Linked DNA regions of Simiduia agarivorans SA1 = DSM 21679. Each later gene encodes a partner of the first gene's protein in a complex. Links are inferred from orthologs where the notes say so. Each region holds a gene or a part of one and is shown in the gene's direction. Other genes may lie near its edges. The genes, in order: trxA and trxB.

What was found.
Region 2: the proteins of trxA (region 1) and trxB are in contact, whole or in part, in a crystal structure (PDB 1F6M), measured with the Escherichia coli proteins. The link is inferred for Simiduia agarivorans SA1 = DSM 21679 from one-to-one orthologs.

Annotation. Positions count from the first base shown.
Region 1 is NC_018868.3:2,535,017-2,538,272, forward strand. What follows is about bases 328-3,256. They hold trxA (thioredoxin TrxA), read left to right. Parts: upstream 328-1,593; coding sequence 1,594-1,920; downstream 1,921-3,256. Other genes in these bases: ppk1 (polyphosphate kinase 1), read left to right, coding at 328-1,442; rho (transcription termination factor Rho), read left to right, coding at 2,268-3,256. Outside these bases: more of ppk1, read left to right, coding at 1-327. UniProt on the Escherichia coli protein: Participates in various redox reactions through the reversible oxidation of its active center dithiol to a disulfide and catalyzes dithiol-disulfide exchange reactions.
Region 2 is NC_018868.3:689,280-692,415, forward strand. What follows is about bases 263-3,071. They hold trxB (thioredoxin-disulfide reductase), read left to right. Parts: upstream 263-1,097; coding sequence 1,098-2,045; downstream 2,046-3,071. Other genes in these bases: M5M_RS03075 (DNA translocase FtsK), read right to left, coding at 263-868; aat (leucyl/phenylalanyl-tRNA--protein transferase), read left to right, coding at 2,077-2,766; M5M_RS03090 (arginyltransferase), read left to right, coding at 2,777-3,071. Also shown: more of M5M_RS03075, read right to left, coding at 1-262; more of M5M_RS03090, read left to right, coding at 3,072-3,136.

The DNA of each region.
Region 1 (3,256 bases):
ATCATTTTGTATTCTTGTCCTCCATTATTCACGCCAATGCCGACAAGCTGTTTCCCGGCATGGAAATCAAAGGCTGCTACCAGTTCCGCATCACCCGCAATGCCGACCTCGACTTCGACACCGAAGGCGTGGCCGACCTGGCGCGCGCACTCAAAGGCGAACTGCATTCGCGCCGGTTCGGCAATGCGGTGCGACTGGAGGTGGTGGACGACTGCCCAGAACCGCTGGTGAATTTCCTGTTGCGCGAAACCGGGCTCTCGCAAGCCGAGCTCTACATGGTCAATGGCCCGGTGAATTTCAAGCGCCTGATGGATGCCGAAAAACAGATCGACCGGCCCGACCTGCAATACGCCAGCTTCGTCCAGACCATTCCCAAGGGCCTGACCCGCAAAGACAATATTTTTCAGGCCATCGCCCACCGCGACCAGCTGCTGCACCATCCGTTTGAGTCCTTTACTCCGGTGGTGGAACTGCTCAGTCAGGCCGCTAAGGACCCGGATGTGCTGGCCATCAAACAAACCCTGTACCGCACCGGCTCCAGTTCACCCATCGTGGATGCGCTATTGGAAGCGGCCCGCAACGGTAAGGAAGTAACCGCCGTGGTGGAGCTGCGCGCGCGCTTTGACGAAGAGGAAAACCTGGAGCTGGCGAGCCGACTGCAGGAAGCCGGCGCCGTGGTGGTGTATGGCGTGGTGGGTTACAAAACCCACGCCAAGATGATCCTGATTGTCCGGCGCGAGGCCGGCAAACTGCGCCGCTACGTGCACTTGGGTACCGGCAACTACCACAGCGGCAATGCGCGCCTGTACACCGACTACTCCCTGTTCTCGGCCGATCAGGTGCTCGGTGCGGACGTGCACATTATTTTCCAGCAGCTCACCGGCATGGGCAAAACCGAGCGACCCCAGAAGCTTCTGAACGCACCCTTTACCCTCAAGCGGCAGTTGATCCGCATGATTGATGCCGAGATCAAGGCCGTGGATGAGGGTGGCAGTGGCCGCATTATCATCAAGTGCAACGGCCTGACCGAACCTAAAATCATTCAGGCGCTGTACCGGGCATCCCAGGCCGGCGTGGCCATCGACCTGATTATCCGCGGCATGTGCTGCCTGAAACCCGGCGTGGAAGGCATTTCCGACAATATCCGGGTCACCTCGGTGGTGGGCCGGTTTCTGGAACACAGCCGGGTGTTTTACTTTGCCAACAGCCAGCCCGGGCTCTATTGCGGCAGCGCCGACCTGATGGAGCGCAACCTCAACCGGCGGGTCGAAGTGGTGTTTCCCGTTGAGGAACCCGCCCTCGCCCGCCGCCTGCTGGCCGATCTCGACACCTATCTGTCCGACACCCGCCAGGGCTGGGAATTGTCACCCACCGGCGATTACGAGCGCACGGGTAATTCCGGTCAGGCGTCTCAATCGCAACTGCTGGGCGAACTGACCTGACGCAAATTTGTGCCAAAGGGGTTTAAAAGCGCCGGACAAACCCCACTATTGCTACACCACAAGTACAGCAGCGCCTTGTACCTGCTATGCTCAATCATTATCATGCAGCCCCTGAGCCCTGCTGATTTTCCTTACTGATGGAGAACCCCCAATGAGTGACGCTATCGTTCACGTATCCGACGCCAGCTTTGAGAACGACGTACTCAAGGCCGAAGGCCCCGTTCTGGTCGATTTCTGGGCAGCCTGGTGTGGCCCCTGCAAGATGATCGCCCCGGTACTGGACGAACTGGCCGGCGAGCTGGCCGGCAAGATCACCATTGCCAAGATGGACGTTGATGCCAACAAAGAAACCCCGGCCAAGTTCAACATCCGCGGCATTCCGACCCTGATGATCTTCAAGGGCGGCCAGATGGAGTCCATGAAAGTGGGCGCGCTGTCCAAATCCCAGCTGGTCGAGTTCATCAACTCCGCCATCTGACCGGATGCCACTGAACGTCGCTTATGCGGCGTTCAGTTTTTGCACTATCCAGAATTAGTGTTTATACTCAGGCCATCTTGCATTAGCATTTGTTTTACCCCGTCTGACCTTTCCCCCAAGCCACATTGAATAAAGGCCCCAGAACCGGCCGCAACCGCTTGGAATACCCCGGGAATGTTCAGACACAGGCAATGCGCCCGCCGCCGACGCGCAAGCCCAAAACGCTTACATTGCCCCCAGGACAACACAACCTGTTGAATACAGACATTCGTTAACCCTTTTGCACCACCGGACCTTCCCGGGCCCAGGTGGATAGCGCAAACCTTTTCCATACAGCACACGCGTTTATGAACCTGACCGATCTGAAAACCAAACCCATTGAAGAACTGCTTGATATCGCCAAAGAGATGGGGCTTGAAAACCTCGCCCGCTCGCGCAAGCAGGACATTATCTTTAACATCCTCAAGCGCCACGCCAAAAGCGGCGAAGACATTTACGGCGACGGGGTTCTTGAGATTCTCCAGGACGGGTTTGGTTTCCTGCGCTCTGCCGATGGCTCTTTCCTGGCCGGCCCCGACGACATCTACGTGTCGCCGAGCCAGATCCGCCGGTTCAACCTGCGCACGGGTGACTCCATTTCGGGCAAGATCCGGCCACCCAAAGAAGGTGAACGCTATTTCGCGCTGCTGAAAGTTAACGACATTAACTTCGACAAACCGGAAAACTCCCGCAACAAGATCCTGTTCGAGAACCTCACGCCCCTGTTCCCGAACCAGCGCCTGGTACTGGAAGCCGGTAACGGCTCCACCGAAGACCTCACCGGCCGCATCATCGACCTGATTGCGCCCATCGGCAAAGGCCAGCGCGGCCTGATTGTGGCCCCGCCCAAAGCCGGTAAAACCATCATGATGCAGAACATCGCTCAGGCCATTACCCGCAACAACCCGGAATGCCACCTGATCGTTCTGCTGATCGATGAGCGCCCCGAAGAAGTAACAGAAATGCAACGCTCGGTGCGCGGCGAAGTGGTCGCCTCCACCTTCGACGAGCCACCTGCCCGCCACGTACAAGTGGCCGAGATGGTGATCGAAAAGGCCAAGCGCCTGGTTGAACACAAGAAAGACGTGGTGATCCTGCTGGACTCCATTACCCGTCTGGCACGCGCCTACAACACCGTGATTCCGTCCTCCGGTAAGGTGCTGACCGGCGGTGTGGATGCACATGCGCTGGAAAAACCCAAGCGCTTCTTTGGTGCCGCGCGGAACATCGAAGAAGGCGGCAGCCTGACCATCGTAGCCACCGCACTGGTAGACACCGGTTCCAAAATGGACGAAGT
Region 2 (3,136 bases), 1.8 Mb from region 1 along the record:
AGCCCTTATCATTGCTGTGATCGGCCTCATCCAACAGGCCGATCTTCGGCAGCTCGCCATCGACCGTGGTGTCCACAAACAGCGACCGTTGCTTTTCTTTTTCCACGCGTGGGCTGGGCACCGGTTTCTTTACCGGCTGCTCAATCAGAATGGGCTCCCGCTTTTCCTGTTTCTCTACTTGCGCGGCAATGGCTTTACGACGCGCTTTCTGATTGGCCTGAACTTGTTCTTTTTCAGCTTTTGTCTTGCGCCATTCGGTCCACCGGGTCGCGGCTTTGTTTATGCTATCCAGCGTAATCCTGCCGGTGGCGTCCATCAGCCTGATCCAGCTGAGGTCAGTAAATACCGTCAGCCCGAACAGCAAACAGGCCAGCAGAATCAGTGTCGCGCCAGAAAAGGAAAATGCCGTATCGAGTGACGCCGATACAGAAGCGCCTAACAGCCCCCCATGGGAAAATGGCAGCCCACTATCTCCGCTTTGCTGCAATGCGATCAGGCCTGTGCCGCCGATCATCAGCAGCACCAGCCCCAGCGTCCGCAATGCCATCATGAGCCCGTCAAAGCCCCGGCCGGATTTCCGGTCCCGGAAAATGACCCAGGCACGCCAGGCCAGCAATAGCGGAAACACATAGGCCATGTAACCAAACAAAGACATACAGACGTCCGCAAGCCAGGCACCAAAAGGTCCACCGGCATTGGCGACGGCCCGGTTCATACCCGTGCTGGACCAACCGGGATCCACCGGGTCATAAGTGGCCAGTACCATGGTCAGAAAGGTGCAAATAACAACCAACGCAATAAGGGAACCTTCAGTGGCCGCCCTGCCCACGAGTCTGTTTACCGGCTGAGTCTGTTCAGCTGCTTTCAAACGGTTCTCACTCCCGCCCCATCTTGTGAAGGAGCTATTATTACTTAATAATCAGCACGTTATACGCCTTTCTTAATGTAAAGAAAAGCCATTGTTTGAGCCTATAGGCTGCTGCAATCCAATAGATAAGGCCAGACAATTGGCCTATTTTGCTCAAGGCCCTAGAATTCTGACCCTATCGACCCAATCTAAACTTCAGACCTCATTTACTGCCAATCAGGACACATTCATGAGCGACATCAAGCACCATCGCCTCATCATTCTGGGCTCTGGCCCAGCCGGTTACACTGCTGCCATTTACGCAGCCCGCGCCAACCTAAAACCGGTGGTGATTACCGGCATGCAGCAGGGCGGCCAGCTTACCACAACCACCGAAGTGGAGAATTGGCCGGGTGGTGTTCACGACCTCCAGGGCCCCGATCTGATGGTCCAGATGCAGCAACACGCAGAACGCTTCAATACCGAGATCATTTTCGACCATATAGATGAAGTGAAGCTGAACGAACGCCCTTTTCTGCTGAAAGGTTCGTCCACCTACAGCTGCGACGCGTTGATTATTTGCACGGGTGCCAGCGCCCAATACCTTGGCCTGCCTTCCGAAGAGGCGTATATGGGCCGCGGTGTTTCCGCTTGCGCCACCTGCGATGGATTCTTCTACAAAGACCAGAAGGTTGTGGTGGTTGGTGGCGGTAATACTGCCGTCGAAGAAGCCCTGTATCTTTCCAACATAGCCTCTGAGGTGACCCTGATTCACCGTCGCGACACGCTCCGCTCTGAGAAGATTCTGCAGGACAAGCTGTTCGAGAAAGCCAAAAATGGCAACGTCAAGTTGCTTTGGAACCACACGCTGGAAGAGGTGCTTGGCGACGATGCTGGCGTCACCGGCGTGAGGGTAAAATCCACACAGGATGGCAGCACTCAGGATCTGGACGCCCAGGGCGCCTTCATCGCTATTGGTCACAAGCCCAATACCGACATATTTGCCGGCCAGCTGGAAATGAAAGACGGCTACATCGTGGTCAAATCCGGTTTGCACGGCAACGCCACAAGTACCTCCGTGCCCGGTGTTTTTGCTGCCGGCGACGTGGCAGACCACATCTACCGCCAGGCGATCACTTCAGCCGGTGCAGGTTGTATGGCCGCGCTGGACGCTGAAAAATACCTGGACGACCTGTAAAACCTCTTGGGCGCTGGCGTGGAGCTGACATTTGATCCCCTGGCTTGAACCTGGCGCCCCCCACTTTCCACCGGTCTCCAGTGCACTCGATGAACCCAACGGCCTGTTGGCCGCGGGCGGAGAGCTGAGCCCCGAATGGTTGATTGCCGCCTATCAGCGCGGCATTTTCCCTTGGTTTGACGACGAGTCGGTAATCCTTTGGTGGTCCCCTGCCCCGCGCATGGTCCTGCTACCTTCGGCCATTCACCTGAGTCGTTCACTGCGCAAACTCATTCGTCAACGCCGCTTTGAGATTCGGTTTGATACCGATTTCCAGCAGGTAATAAAACACTGCAGTAGTGCTCGCCCGGAAACCTGGATACTGCCGAGCATGATTGAAGCCTATGTGCGCTTGCATCGTCAGGGTATAGCCCATTCGGTGGAGGTCTGGCAGGACAACCAACTGGTGGGTGGACTTTACGGTGTGCATCTGGGGGGCATGTTCTTTGGCGAATCCATGTTTTCCAATGTACCTAACGCCTCAAAGCTCGCACTGGCGGCCCTCGCCCGCCATGCACAGCACTGGGGTTTACACGCGATCGATTGCCAAATGCATACGGAACACCTAGCCTCCATGGGGGCGACGCTTCGGTCGCGTCAGGAATTTAACGCTATGCTTAAAAGCTGTCACCTGCCGTTAAAGCCCGACTGGGTGTACAGTGAACAATTGATGGACGTTTGAATTCGCCAACATGAGCAGTTCTGTAAACCTGAAGCTTTTTGCAACCCATCCGCATGCGTGCAGCTATCTCGACGAGCGCGAAGCCACTACGGTTTTCATCGACCCGGATGCCAAGGTAGACAAATCACTCTATTCGCGCCTCTCTGCACTGGGTTTTCGGCGCTCGGGCCAGCATGTTTATCGACCCCACTGTGCGCAGTGCAACGCCTGTATTCCCATGCGGATCCCCGTGACCCAATTCAGTCCCAGTCGAAGTCAACGGCGCGTACTCAAACGCAATCAGGACCTGAGGCTTGAAGTATTAGAGTCTGGCGATTCCGACGAGTTTTACGCGCTGTATGCTCGCTATATTGCTGCCAGACATAAGGAT